Regions from separate parts of the Pseudonocardia sp. DxW genome, predicted to be linked through region 2. Evidence: riboswitches for the same ligand, from Rfam matches in the RefSeq annotation. Region 2 holds a riboswitch; the other holds the start of a gene.

Evidence for each region. A riboswitch is a leader RNA that binds a small molecule or an ion and turns the genes downstream of it on or off. The one in region 2 is predicted to bind glycine.
Region 1: another riboswitch for glycine. It lies ahead of gcvT (glycine cleavage system aminomethyltransferase GcvT); the one in region 2 lies ahead of gcvP (aminomethyl-transferring glycine dehydrogenase).

What each region holds. Positions count from the first base shown of each region.
Region 1 covers NZ_JBZFLK010000011.1:130,921-138,193, reverse strand. The annotation lists gene ACVJO7_RS18655 (amidase) at 1-872, opposite strand, end outside; gene ACVJO7_RS18650 (LLM class flavin-dependent oxidoreductase) at 1,182-1,943, shown strand; gene ACVJO7_RS18645 (substrate-binding protein) at 1,974-3,443, opposite strand; gene ACVJO7_RS18640 (ArsR/SmtB family transcription factor) at 3,493-3,885, opposite strand; glycine riboswitch at 4,131-4,229, shown strand; gene gcvT (glycine cleavage system aminomethyltransferase GcvT) at 4,275-5,429, shown strand; gene gcvH (glycine cleavage system protein GcvH) at 5,441-5,827, shown strand; gene glyA (serine hydroxymethyltransferase) at 5,824-7,095, shown strand; gene ACVJO7_RS18620 (L-serine ammonia-lyase) at 7,106-7,273, shown strand, end outside.
Region 2 covers NZ_JBZFLK010000014.1:71,034-78,306, reverse strand. The annotation lists gene gcvP (aminomethyl-transferring glycine dehydrogenase) at 1-2,661, opposite strand, end outside; glycine riboswitch at 2,823-2,919, opposite strand; gene ACVJO7_RS21660 (YiaA/YiaB family inner membrane protein) at 3,002-3,301, shown strand; gene ACVJO7_RS21655 (MerR family transcriptional regulator) at 3,311-3,916, opposite strand; gene ACVJO7_RS21650 (bifunctional nuclease family protein) at 4,128-4,604, opposite strand; gene garA (glycogen accumulation regulator GarA) at 4,862-5,314, opposite strand; gene gcvH (glycine cleavage system protein GcvH) at 5,535-5,927, opposite strand; gene clsA (cardiolipin synthase ClsA) at 5,937-6,659, opposite strand; gene ACVJO7_RS21630 (OsmC family protein) at 6,790-7,273, shown strand, end outside.

The DNA of each region.
Region 1 (7,273 bases), on a different contig from region 2:
CCCGGGTCGCTCTCCGGGCGGCCGAAGCCCTCGGTCACGATGCCGACCCGCAGCCCGGCCGCCGACGTGCCGAGTGCGGCGAGGTAGTCGACCGGCTCCAGCGAGGTGGGCTGGCGGGCGTCGAGCCCGTCGACGCCGGCCAGCACTCCGAGCATCAGCGCGGCGTCGGAGACGGTCCGGGTGATCGGTCCGAGATGGTCGATCGTCGCCTCGATCGGGAACGCACCGGTGTAGGGCACCAGACCGTGCGTCGGCTTGTGCCCGACCGTGCCGGAGAACGCGCTGGGGATGCGGATGGAGCCGCCCTGGTCACCGCCGACGGCCAGGTCGACCGCGCCACTGCCGACCAGTGCGGCGCTGCCGCTGGACGAGCCGCCGGCCGCCCGCGACGGGTCCCAGGGGTTGCGCACCGGCCACGGCCGGGAGGTGAAGCTGGCACCGGAGAAGCACAGGTCCTCGCAGACCGCCTTGCCGGTGATCGTCGCCCCGGCGGCGAGCAGCCGGGTCGCGACGGTGGCGTCCCGGCGCGGGACGAAGCCCTCGACGGTCGCCGAGCCGTTGGTCATCGGGACCCCGGCGAGCGAGATGTTGTCCTTCAGGGCGACGGTCCGCCCGGCCAGCGGGCCGTCCGCGGCGCCGGGCACCGACGTCGTCACGTACCAGCCGCCGAGCGGGTTGTCGGCCGGTTCGGCCCAGGCGCGCTCCGGCATCTCGGGGGCCGACGCCCGGTACAGCTCCTCGACCCGCTCCGTCGCGCTCAGCGTCGCGGTCACGGCGGGGAGGAACTCGGCGAGCTCGGCTTCGGACAGTCCGAACGCGTGCTGGGAGTTGATCGCCGCGAGCCGGGCGGGATCAGGGGGTGGTAGTGCCATGGAGCAGAACTCCTCACGTGCTGTGGATGGGAGAAAGCTAGGGAGCCCGCCCTGTCGTGTCAATGTTTGCCGACGCGTTGACAGGAGTTCTGACCTGGACGTCAACCGCCCGTCATCCGGGTGAGATCAGGACCGCCCCTCGGTATCGGACGCCGGTCCCCCCGACCGCACGATCCGTGGGACGCTGCCCGGGTGCGTCCCGGTCGCGGGCCACCGACGCGTCGCGGGAGGAACGGTGCAGATGGACGGCCTGCTCCGGAGCCGGACGGCGGTGGACGTGCCGGTCGACGACCCGGGCCTGCCGGACCGGTGGGCCTAGCCGTGCGCCTGGGCGCGCTGCTCGCGCACCTGTCGGACGCGCCGCCGTACCCGGTGGTCGGGTGGGCGCGCCGGCTCGCCGCCGCCGGGTTCCGGAGCCTGTGGGCACCCGAGATCATCGGGCGCGGCCGGCTGGTCCCGGACCCGTTCGCGGCGCTGGCGGCCGCGGCGGCCGCCACCTCCGACGTCGAGCTGGGGACCGGGACGGTGCAGGTTCCGCTGCACCATCCCGCCGAGCTCGCGCACCGGATGCTCTCGCTGCAGGCGGTGTGCGGCGACCGGCTGTCGCTCGGGGTGAGCCCGGGCTCGACCCGGAGCGACTACGCCGTGCTGGGGCGCGACCACCGGGGCCGTTTCCGTGCCTTCGACGAGAACATCGTCCGGCTGCGGGCACTGCTCGCCGACGGTGGCGACGCGCAGGCCCGGCTCGCCGACCCGCCGGGTGCCGGCCGCCCGCCGCTGCTGCTCGGCTCGTGGGGGGCGAACGTCGAGAAGGCGGCCCGCCACTTCGAGGGCTGGCTCGGCTCGGCCTTCCGCGTCACCCCCGACGAGCTGCTCGCCGCGCACGACCGGTTCCGGGCCGCCGGTGGCCTCCGCGCGGTCGCGTACGCGATCCCGGTGCCCGCGGGCGCCGATCTCGGGCCGATCGGCGAGCAGCTGCGCCGCTACGCCGACGCGGGCTTCGACGACGCGGTCGTGGCGATCGCGCCGGGCGGGCCGGACCCGGAGCGGGTGCGGGCACTGCTGCCCTGAGCCCGGCGGGCCGCCGCGCGGCCCGCGCCCTCACCGGCGGCGGCCCGGACGGGTCCGCGCGGCGCCGGTCCGCACCGCGCCGTCGCTGTCCGACATCGACCCGAACGTGGCCCCGCGCGCCGCGGCCAGGTGCAGCGGCTGCTCCACGTGATGACGACCGTCCAGGGCGATCGTGCCGCGCGGCACCTCGAACCGGCCGTGGCGCATCTCGTCGGCCACCGGGGTGGGGTCGGTGGTCCGGACCTGCCGGGCCGCGGCCGCCCACACGTGGATCGCCTCGAACATCGACTCGGACAGGCTGGACAGCGGCGGCGCCCAGCGGCCGAACCGCTCGCGGTAGCGCTGCAGCAGCGTCCCGTTGCGCTCGGTCTGCAGGTGTTGGAAGTAGCCGGACACCCCGTGGATGCCCTCGGACGCCTCGAACCCGATCCGCTCCAGGGTGGCCTCGTCCATCGCCGGGCCCAGGCTGACGGTGCGCTCGCGCAGGCCCATCGCATGGCACTGGCGCTCGAACGCGGCGGCGTCGGCGCCGACGAAGGTGTCCAGCACGATGTCCGCCCCGGACGCGGCGATCCGCTCGATCAGCGGGCCGAAGTCGCGGGCGCCGAGCGGGGCGTACCCCTCGCCGACCAGCACCGCGCCGTTGCCGGGCAGTACCTCCCGGGCGATCCGGTTCACCGTCCGCGGCCAGACGTAGTCGTTGCCGGCCAGGAACCAGCGCCGCCCGCCCGCCGACCGCATCACCGGGCCCGCCGCCAGCGCGATCTGGGTCCACGGCCGCTCGCCGAGCCGGATCCGCAGCCGCGACTCGCCGCCGCCCTCGTTCATGTTGGTGTGCACGACCAGCACGTCGTGGCCGGTCAGCGCCGAGGACACCGCCTGGTAGGTGGCCGACGTCGTGGTCAGGAAGATCGTCCGGCAGCCCGCGCGGGCCAGCCGCAGCGCCTCCAGCGCGCCGGTGCCGGGATCGGTCGCGTCGTCGGCGTGCAGCAGCTCGACCGGCCGCCCGCCGATCCCGCCCGCGGCGTTGACCTCGTCGACGGCGAGCACGGCGGCGTTCGCAACGGCCGAGGCGAACACGCTCCCGGAACCGGACCGGCTGGTGAGGGCGCCGATCCGGGGGCCGGTGGCGGCCCGGTCGCGCACCGGGTGCCCGCGCCGGCGCATCAGCCACTCCAGGCCCTGCTCGTCGATGTGCGCGTCGAGCCGGATCCGGGTCCCGCCGGGGGCCGCGGTGAAGCGCAGCCGGATCCGGCCGCGCCACGGCTGGTCGTGGGTGATCGTGATGCCGTGCGGCCTGCGCAGGTCGCTGATCCGGCCCAGGACGTCGACCGGCGGGCCGTCGCCGATCGGCGCCCGCAGGGTGACCGGCTGGCCCAGCGCGACCCGGTCGCAGGACGCGCCGAACAGCCAGCCGCCGCCGTCGCGGCCGAACCGGTCGAAGACCACCTCGGGTGCGACGGCGGCGAACTCGTCCACCGTGACCGCGATCGTCCCCATGCCGACGGGTGGGGCGTCGCTCAGCGGGGCCCGGTGGCGACCCGCCGGGTCATCCGGCGGCCTCCTGCCGTCCGGCCCCGGAGGCGCTCTCCGCGGCGGACCTGGCCTCGCCCAGCGAGGACTGGAACAGGTTCCGGAGCAGCGCGATCACGTCGGCGGCGGCGCCGCCGGGCTCGATGGCGTAGTAGCGGAACCTGCCGGACCGGCGTTCGCTGACCAGGCCGGCGATCCGCAGTACCCGCAGGTGGGTGGAGACCGCGGTCCGGCCGACCGTGGTGATCCGGTCCGCCAGCTCGCCCGCGCTGCACTCGTCGCTCTCGGAGAGCACCGCCAGGATCCGGCGGCGGACCGGATCGGCGAGCGCGTCGAAGGCGAGACCGGCGTCCCGGCCGCCCGCGCCGACCAGGCCGGACGCACCAGACGCGTCAGGATCCGTTGACATGGTACGGAGTCTAACCGGGCCGGCCCGCTGCGCGCGGGTAACCCGGGACACGGGGCCGGCGACCACCGCCCGGGCCACCGGGTGCCGCCGGACCCCTTCCCTCCCGCCCGGGAATCGGTATCGTCCTCCCGACAACTGAAGACCGGGCCGTACGAGCCCGCGCGGAAGAGACCTGTCGCACGACCGGGCAGGCACCGGAGGAGCAAGCACCCCGCCAAACTCTCAGGTACCCCACACCGCACGGGCCAGGCCACTCTGGAAAGCAGGCGTCGGACACGCCTCGCCGATGGTGAAAGCCGGTCGTGCACCGGTGAATCTCTCAGGCTCGGGACAGAGGGGGACCGTGTGGGCGGCACCGCCCACGCGTCTGCCCCGGGGTGAGCACCACGATGACCCAGACCGAGACCCAGACCGACACCACGACCCGGACCGGGCCGAGCGAGCGCGAGCTGCTGCGTTCGGTGCTGCACGACACGCACGTCGCGCTCGGGGCGACCTTCACCGACTTCGCCGGCTGGGCGATGCCGGTCCGCTACACCGGGGACCTCGCCGAGCACCACGCGGTGCGCCGCGCCGCCGGCCTGTTCGACCTCTCGCACATGGGCGAGATCCACGTCGAGGGCCCGGCGGCCGCCACGGCGCTGGACGGCGCGCTGGTCGGCGACCTCGGCGCGATGACCCCCGGCCGGGCCCGCTACACGATGATCTGCGCGCCGGACGGCGGCGTGCTCGACGACCTGGTCGTCTACCGGCTCGCCGCGGAGCACTACCTGGTCGTGGCCAACGCGTCGAACCGGCTGCGGGTGGCCGCCGAGCTCGCCGGGCGCTGCACCGGCGACGGCGTCACCGTGACCGACCGCTCCGCGGACACCGCGCTGATCGCCGTGCAGGGCCCCGCCTCCGCCGCGATCGTCGAGACCGCGACCGGTGCCCCGGTCGGCGACCTGCGCTACTACGCGGGCCGCCCGGCGACGCTCGCCGGGCACGACGTGCTGCTGGCCCGCACCGGCTACACCGGCGAGGACGGCTTCGAGGTCTACGTCGGCACGGCGGGCGCGGCCGCCGTCTGGGAGCGGCTCACCGCGGCCGGGACCGGGCACGGGCTGGTGCCCTGCGGACTCGCCTGCCGCGACACGCTCCGGCTGGAGGCCGGGATGCCGCTGCACGGACACGAGCTCGGCCCCGGGCTCTCGCCGTTCGCGTCCGGCCTGGGCCGGGTCGTGAAGTTCGGCAAGGAGGCCGACTTCGTCGGCCGCGCCGCGCTCGCCCGCGAGCGGGACACCCCGCAGGCCCGGGTGCCGGCCGGGCTGCGCGGCAGCGGCCGGCGCGCGCCGCGGGCCGGCCATCCGGTGCTCGACGACGCCGGGACGACCGTCGGCGAGGTGACCAGCGGCGTGCTGTCCCCGACCCTGGGCCACCCGATCGCGATGGCCTTCGTCGACCGGGCCGTGTCCGCGCCCGGCACCGCGCTCGCCGTCGACGTCCGCGGCCGGCCCGAGCCGGTCGAGATCGTCGACCTGCCCTTCTACACCCGTTCCGACTGAGAGGACCCGGCATGTCTGTTCCCGACGACCTGCGCTACACCGAGCAGCACGAGTGGGTACGGGTCGAGGGTGACACCGTCACCGTCGGCATCACCGCGCACGCCGCCGAGGCGCTGGGCGACGTCGTGTTCGTCCAGCTCCCCGCGGCGGGCGACACCGTCACCGCGGGCGAGGCCTGCGGCGAGATCGAGTCCACCAAGTCGGTCAGCGACCTGTTCGCCCCGCTCGGCGGGACCGTCAGCGCCGTCAACGAGGCGCTCGACGACGCACCGGAGACCGCGGGCGAGGACCCCTACGGCAAGGGCTGGCTGTTCCGGGTCGAGCCCGGCGAGGCCGGCGTCCCGGAGCTGCTGACCGCCGCCGAGTACCGCTCGCTGACCGGGGAGGGTGGCGCGTGAACAGCACCTTCGGTGCGTCGCTGGCCGACGCCGATCCCGAGGTCGCGAAGGCCGTCGACGCCGAGCTGGCCCGGCAGCGCGACACCCTGGAGATGATCGCCTCGGAGAACTTCGCCCCGGTCGCGGTGCTGGAGGCGCAGGGCTCGGTGCTCACCAACAAGTACGCCGAGGGCTATCCCGGCCGCCGCTACTACGGCGGCTGCGAGCACGTCGACGTCGTCGAGCAGCTGGCGATCGACCGGGCCCGAGAGCTGTTCGGCGCCGAGTACGCCAACGTGCAGCCGCACTCCGGCGCGCAGGCCAACGCGGCCGCGATGGCGGCGCTGCTGCAGCCCGGGGACGGCATCCTCGGCCTCGACCTGGCGCACGGCGGGCACCTCACGCACGGCATGAAGCTCAACTTCTCCGGACGGCTCTACCGGGTCTCGGCCTACCACGTGGACGCCGCGACCGGGCTCGTCGACATGGCCGAGGTCGAGCGGGTCGCCCGCGCCGAGCAGCCGAAGCTGATCATCGCCGGCTGGTCGGCGTACCCGCGCGAGCTGGACTTCGCCGGGTTCCGGCGGATCGCCGACGAGGTCGGCGCGCTGCTGATGGTGGACATGGCGCACTTCGCCGGGCTGGTCGCCGCCGGTGAGCACCCGAGCCCGGTGCCCTACGCCGACGTCGTCACCAGCACCACGCACAAGACGCTCGGCGGCCCGCGCGGCGGGCTGATCCTGGCCCGCGCCGAGCACGCGAAGAAGCTGGCGTCCGCGGTGTTCCCCGGCCAGCAGGGCGGCCCGCTGGAGCACGTGATCGCCGCCAAGGCGGTCGCGCTGCGGATCGCCGGGACCGAGGAGTTCGCCGAGCGCCAGCGGCGCACCGTGCAGGGCGCCCGGCTGCTCGCCGAGCGGCTGGTCGCCGCGGACTGCGCGGACGCCGGCATCCGGGTGCTCACCGGCGGCACCGACGTGCACCTGGTGCTGGTCGACCTGGTGAACTCCGAGCTGGACGGCCGGGCCGCCGAGGACCGGCTGCACGACGTCGGGATCACGGTCAACCGCAACGCCGTCCCGTTCGACCCGCGCCCGCCGATGATCACCTCCGGGCTGCGGATCGGCACCCCGGCGCTGGCCACCCGCGGGTTCGACGCCGACGACTTCCGGGAGGTCGCCGACATCGTCGCCGGCGCTCTCGCCCCGGGCTTCGACGCCGCGCGGGCGACCGCCCTGCGCGAGCGCGTCGCGGCCCTGGTCGCGCGCCGCCCGCTCTACCCGGGGCGCTGACCCGATGCCCGTGCCGGTCAGCGTCTTCGACCTGTTCTCGATCGGGATCGGCCCGTCCAGCTCGCACACCGTCGGCCCGATGCGGGCCGCGGCACGATTCGTCACCGGTCTCGCCGAGGACGGCCTGCTGCCCCGCGTCGGGCGGGTCCGGGCGGAGCTGTTCGGGTCGCTGGGCGCG
Region 2 (7,273 bases):
CGGCCACTCCCCCGCGGCGACCCGGTCGATCTCGCCGCGGATCGAGATCATCGCGGCGATGAACCGCTCGATCTCGGCCAGGTCCTCGGACTCGGTCGGCTCGACCATCAGGGTCCCGGCCACCGGGAACGACATGGTCGGGGCGTGGATGCCGTGGTCGATCAGCCGCTTCGCGACGTCGTCCACCGTGACGCCGGTCTCCTTGGTGATCGCGCGCAGGTCCAGGATGCACTCGTGCGCGACCGAGCCGTCGGTCCCGGAGTACAGCACCGGGTAGTGCTCTCCCAGCCGGCGGGCGACGTAGTTCGCGGCGGCGACGGCGGTGAGCGTGGCCCGCCGCATCCCGTCGAGCCCCATCATCCGCAGGTAGGCCCAGGAGATCGGCAGCACACCCGGGGAGCCGTGCGGCGCCGCGGACACCGGGCCGACCTCGCCGCGACCGGGCAGGAACGGGGCGAGGTGCTCGGCCACCGCGACCGGGCCGACCCCCGGCCCGCCGCCGCCGTGCGGGATGCAGAACGTCTTGTGCAGGTTCAGGTGCGACACGTCGCCGCCGAAGGCGCCCGGCCGGGCCACCCCGACCAGCGCGTTGAGGTTGGCGCCGTCGACATAGACCTGGCCACCCGCATCGTGCACCGCGCCGCACACGTCGCGCACCTGCGCCTCGTACACCCCGTGCGTGGACGGGTAGGTGATCATCAGCGCGGACAGCCGGGACCCGTGCTCGTCGATCTTGGCCCGGAGGTCGTCGAGATCGACGTTGCCCTGGGCGTCGGTGCCGACGACCACCACCCGCATCCCGGCCATGATCGCCGACGCGGCGTTGGTGCCGTGCGCGGACGCCGGGATCAGGCAGACGTCGCGCTCGGCCTCGCCGCGGCTGCGGTGGTAGGCCGCGATAGCCAGCAATCCGGCGAACTCGCCCTGGCTGCCCGCGTTCGGCTGCAGCGACACCGCGGCGTAGCCGGTCAGGTCGGCCAGCCAGGTCTCCAGCTGGGTGATCAGCTCCCGGGAACCGGCGGTGTCCGACTCCGGCGCGAACGGGTGCAGGTCGCTGAACTGCGGCCAGGTCACCGCCTCCATCTCGGCGGCAGCGTTGAGCTTCATCGTGCAGGAGCCCAGCGGGATCATCGTGCGGTCCAGCGCGAGATCGGCGTCGGCGAGCCGGCGCAGCCAGCGCATCAGCGCGGTCTCCGACCGGTGCTCGTGGAACGTCGGGTGGGTCAGGTAGCCGCTGGTCCGGGCCAGCGCGCCGGGCAGCGCGTCGGCGGTGCCGGAGTCCAGCGCCGCGGCGTCCTGCGGGCCGGCCCCGAAGGCCTCCCAGACCGCGCGCAGGTGCGCCACGGTGGTGATCTCCGAGGTGGAGATGCCGACCTCGTCGCCGGAGACCCGGCGCAGCGCGATCCCGGCGTCGTGCGCGGCGGCGACGACGGCGTCCGCCCGGCCGGGCACCCGGGCCAGCACGGTGTCGAAGAACGCGTCGTGCACGATCTCGACGCCGCCGGAGCGCAGCCCGGCGGCCAGCACCGCCGCCATCCGGTGGGTCCGCTGGGCGATGGCGCGCAGCCCCTCCGGGCCATGATGCACCGCGTAGCAGGCCGCCATCACGGCCAGCAGCACCTGCGCGGTGCAGATGTTGGAGGTCGCCTTCTCCCGGCGGATGTGCTGCTCCCGGGTCTGCAGGGCGAGCCGCAGCGCGTAGTTGCCGTCCGCGTCCCGGGAGACCCCGACCAGCCGGCCCGGGAGCTGGCGGGCGTGCCGCTGCCCGACCGACAGGTAGGCGGCGTGCGGGCCGCCGAAGCCGAGCGGGACACCGAACCGCTGGGTGGAGCCGATCGCCGCGTCCGCGCCCAACTCGCCGGGCGGGGTGAGCAGGGTCAGCGCCAGCAGGTCCGCGGCGACCGCGACCAGTGCGCCCCGCTCGTGCGCCTGCTCGATCAGCGCCGACGGGTCGGCCAGCCGCCCGGACGCGCCCGGGTAGCTGAGCAGCACGCCGAACATCTCGCCGTCCGGCAGGGTGCCGCCGGACAGGTCGGCGACCTCCAGCTCGATGCCGAGCGGCTCGGCCCGGGTGCGGAGCACGTCCAGGGTCTGCGGCAGCGTGTCGGCGTCGACCACGAACCGGGCCGACTTCGCGCGCCCGGCCCGGCGCAGCAGCGTCATCGCCTCGGCGGCGGCGGTCGCCTCGTCCAGCAGTGACGCACCGGCGACCGGCAGCCCGGTCAGGTCCGACACCATCGTCTGGAACGCGAGCAGCGCCTCCAGCCTGCCCTGGCTGATCTCCGGCTGGTACGGCGTGTACGCGGTGTACCAGGCCGGGTTCTCCAGCACGTTGCGCCGGATCGCCGACGGCGTCCGGGTGCCGTGGTAGCCGAGCCCGATCATCGGGACGTTCACCGTGTTGCGGTCGGCCAGCGCCCGAAGCTCGGCGAGCATCTCGGCCTCACCGACCGGCGCCGGCAGCGAACCGCCGACCGGCTCGGGATCGCGGATCGCGGCGGGCAGCGCCCGGTCGGCCAGCGCCTCGAGCGAGTCGACGCCCAGCGCGTCGAGCATCCTGGCGAGCTCGCCGGGCCGGGGCCCGACGTGCCGGTCGGCGAACGGCAGTCCACGCTCGAGCTCGGCGAGGGTGGGACGGTGCTGCTGCGGGGTCGGGCTCACGGCGCCTCCGAAGGTGACGGCTCGGGCGGGGCAGGGCTGTCTCGCCCCTCCCCCTCTGTCCGTACCCGCGATCCGGGCGCCTGAGAGATTCACCCGAGGCTTCGGGCTTTCCCCGTCGGCGGACGGGCCCCCCGTGGTGGCCCGTCGCTTTCCAGAGGCGTCTCTACCGTGCGGTCCTGGTGCCTGAGAGGTTCCGGGAAGGGATTTGCTCCTTCGGCGCCCGGCTGTACTGCACCGGGTCTCTCCCGCTCGGTGTCAACGACTACCGGGCCGAGGATAACCGCTCCGGTCAGTATTTCCACGGCACCGGCGCCGGACCCGTCCCGCCAGGCTTGCGGGCATGTCGAACAGCAGTGCTCCGAACCCCGTCCCCGCCACCACCGCCGCCTTCCACCTGCAGGCGGTCCTGTCCTTCGGCATCTCGCTGGCCGCGGTCGTCGTCGGGACCTTCTACCTGCCCGTCGACGGCTGGGTGAAGGCGTTCCTGGCCATCGCCGTGCTGTACGCCATCACCTCGGCGTTCACCCTCGCCAAGTGCGTCCGCGACAAGCAGGAGAGCCTGACCGTCGTCAACCGGGTCGACCAGGCCCGGCTGGAGAAGCTGATCGCCGAGCACGACCCGTTCCGCTCGGTCGCGTGAGCCGGCCGCTCAGGAGATCGCGCGCCGGGACCGGCGCCGGGCCAGCTCGTCCTCCGGCGACTCGTCGACGGTGCCGCCGTCGGCGCGTTCCACCGGGAAGTCCTTGATCACACCGCTGATCTCGCGCATCGCGCCCGAGACGGCGATCCCGAACACTCCCTGGCCGCCCTGCAGCAGGTCGACGACCTCCTCCGGGGAGGTGCACTCGTAGACGGTGGTGCCGTCGGAGAACAGGGTGATCCCGGCGAGATCCCTTATCCCGCGCCGGCGCAGGTGCTCGACCGCGATCCGGATGTTCTGCAGCGAGACCCCGGCGTCGAGCAGCCGCTTCACGATCTTCAGGACCAGTACGTCCTTGAACGAGTACAGCCGCTGGCTGCCCGATCCGGCGGCACCGCGGATCGACGGCACGACGAGCCCGGTCCGGGCCCAGTAGTCGAGCTGCCGGTAGGTGATGCCGACGACCTGGCACGCGGTCGGGCCGCGGAAGCCGACGAGGCGATCGGACACCCCGTCCAGCCCCTCACCGACGAGCGGGTCCGGGAACAGCTCTGTCTGCCCCGGCCCCTCGGGTGGTGGCGTCTGCACCGCGTGGTCTCCCTCGGTCGGCCGCACCGTGACCGTCCTCGCCGTCCCATCACTCTCGGTGAAGGCGAGTTGCACGGATGTCATCAACGCTGATGACGGTATGCCCGGCGGCCGGAGTGGTCAACGCGGCTCGCCGACACGGCCGTACCGCACAACGCCAGGTGACGCAGCACGGGCGGCCCGGTCACGCCGAGCGGCACCCGGTGTCGCCGAACGGTCCGGAACACCCGTTCGGGTGTCAGCCGGGCTGGGCGCCGCGGAAGTCCTCCGGTGACACCGAGTCGAGGAACTCGCGGAACTTCTCGACCTCGTCCTCCTGCTCGTCGGGGATGACGAGCCCGGCCTCGGCCAGCACGCTCTCGTCGGCGTGCACCGGGACACCGGTCCGCAGCGCCAGCGCGATCGAGTCGCTCGGCCGGGCGGACACCGTCACGCCGCCGTCGAAGATCAGCTCGGCGTAGAAGGTACCCTCCTGCAGGTCGGTCACCCGGACCTGTTCCAGCCGCCGGCCCAGTGCCCCGATGACGTCCTTGAGCAGATCGTGGGTCAACGGCCGTGCCGGCTTGACCCCCTGCTGCTCGAGGGCGATGGCCGTCGCCTCGACCGATCCGATCCAGATCGGGAGGTAGCGATCACCGTTGGTCTCCCGCAGCAACAGGATCGGCTGGTTCGCCGGGAGTTCGACCCGGACGCCCACGACGCGCATCTCGCTCATCAGCCCGCCTCCCCGGCCCTGTCGGGCCTGTCGGCCGCCCGGGGTGGACCCGCCACCCCGGCCGCCCTGATCGCCTTGCTCGCCCTGGTCCGTGCCCTGGGAGCTGTGGTCGCTCGTACCCCCGCCACCGACACGTTCCGACGCTACACGGGCGGGGCCCCCGATGCGCGCCTCCGGACGGGGTGTGACAGCGTCCTTTCGACGATCGTCACACGCCCGCCTTCGCACGGCGTGTCGGCTGGACCGCCGCCGGCGGATCAGCCCCGGGGGTCGCCCTCGCGAGGACCGGTCAGGAAGACCAGGCGGAACTTGCCGATCTGGACCTCGTCACCGTTGGCGAGCACGGCCGTGTCGACCGGCTCGCGGTTCACGTAGGTGCCGTTCAGGCTGCCGACGTCCACCACGACGAACTCGCCGGCGTCCCGGCGGAACTCGGCGTGCCGGCGGGAGACGGTGACATCGTCCAGGAAGATGTCGCTGTCGGGGTGCCGGCCCGCACTGGTGGTCGGCACGTCGAGCAGGAAGCGCGAACCGGCGTTCGGGCCGCGCCGGACCACCAGCAGGGCCGACCCGGCGGGTAGCCCGTCGACGCCGGAGACGGCGGGCTCGGCGCTCGGCTGCTCCACGTCGGCGAGGAAGTCCGCCCGGAAGACCGATGTGGTCTCCGGTGCGCGCTCCGGCGGCACGTCGCGCGGGTCGTTCGTGGTCACCTCGGGGTCTCCTCCTCCGGAAGCGGGGGTCCCGGACACGGTCCGGGTGATGCAGGCGGGCCGGCCGCACTGGTGCGGTGCTGCGCTGAGGCGGATGTCGCCTCGACCGGCTGCGGTGTCGACGTGTCAGGGGGACCGAACCTACCCGCCCCGGTGTCGCCGCGATACGCCAGGCCGCGGCGTCCGGGCGACCCGTGCGACGGGCGGTCGCCGGGGGTGGTCAGGAACCGTCGGCGAGCTGACGGTAGGCGTCGGCGTCGAGCGGGCCGGCCGGCGTGGCGCCGTCCGCGATCCGCACGTCGACGATCCAGCCGTCCCCGTACGGAGCCGAGTTGATCAGCTCCGGACCGGCGTCCAGCGCCTCGTTGACGGCGACCACCTCGCCCGCCACCGGTGCGTAGATGTCCGACACCGACTTGGTCGACTCGACCTCGCCCATCGTGTCGCCCGCGGACAGCACGTCGCCGACGGTCGGCAGCTGGACGAACACCACATCCCCCAGCTGCGACTGGGCGTGGTCGGTGATGCCGATCCGGACCACCCCGTTCCCGGTGTCGCGCACCCACTCGTGGGCCTCGGTGTAGGTCAGGTCCGAGGGAATCTCCGAACTCACGCGACGAGCCTAGCCCCCGCCATCCGGGTGACCGAACCGGGGCGCCGGGGGCGGGAACGGGCGCCGCATCGCCAGCCCGAACTGCACCAGGTAGAGCAGGCCGGACCACATGTAGAGGGCGACGCCCCAGATCGCGAACGCGTGCGCGATCACCCGGACGGCGGTCTCCGCGGCGGACGGCCCGTCCCCGAGAAGGAGCAGCGGGAAGGCGTAGAGCAGCACGAAGGTCGCGGCCTTGCCGAGGTAGACGACCTCGAACGGGCCGTACCCCCGGCGGCGCAGCACGAACACGCACACGGCCAGCACGACGTCCCTGGCGAGCAGCGCACCCACCGCCCACCAGGGCACGATGTCGCGGATCGCCAGGCCGACCAGCGCGGCCAGGATGTAGAGCCGGTCGACGGCCGGATCGAGCATCGCCCCGAACCGGCTGTACTGGTCCAGCACCCGGGCCAGCTTCCCGTCCAGCCAGTCGGTGAAGCCGCCGATCGCCAGCACCGCGACGGCCCAGCCGTCGGCCTCCGGGCCGAGCATCAGCCACAGGAACAGCGGCACCCCGGCCAGGCGCAGCATGCTCAGCGCGTTCGGCACCGTCCAGAGCCGGTCGTCACCGGTGGGCGGACCGGCGACGTCGTGCACCGTGTCCCGCACGGTGTCGCGCACCGTGTCCCGGGCCTCACGGGCGCCGCGCCGGACCGCCGCGGCCCTGCCCGTATCGGATTCCCCGCCCACCCGGGCAGCCTAGACGGCTCCCGCACTGTGCAGCCCGGCCCCGCGGGGTGAGGATGGCGCGGTGACCGACACTCATTCCGACACCCATTCCGGCGCCGACTCCGTGCCCGGCCCGCAGGCGGCCGCAGGCGTGACGCTCAAGGACATCCAGGCCCCGCTCAAGCAGCAGTACCGCGACGACCCGGGATCCGCGGTCGTCACGCTGTCCGCCGACGGCGAGCTCGGCGCCGGGGTGGCCTGCAAGGTGAGCACCGGCCAGGCGCTCGCCGAGGCCGGGCTGCACCCGGCGACCGGTGGCGACGGCACCCAGCTGTGCTCCGGGGACATGCTGCTGGAGGCGCTGGTCGCCTGCGCCGGGGTGACGCTGCGGGCGGTGGCGACCGCGCTGGAGCTCGACGTGCAGGGCGGCCTGCGGGCCGAGGGGGACCTCGACTTCCGGGGCACCCTCGGCGTCGCCAAGGACGCCCCGGTCGGCTTCCGGGACATCCGGCTGTTCCTCGACGTCGACGTCCGCTCCGGGGACGCCCCGGCCGACCCGGACACGGTCGCCACCCTGGTGCGGCTGACCGAGCGGTACTGCGTGGTCCTGCAGACGATCAAGGGCAGCGCGAGCA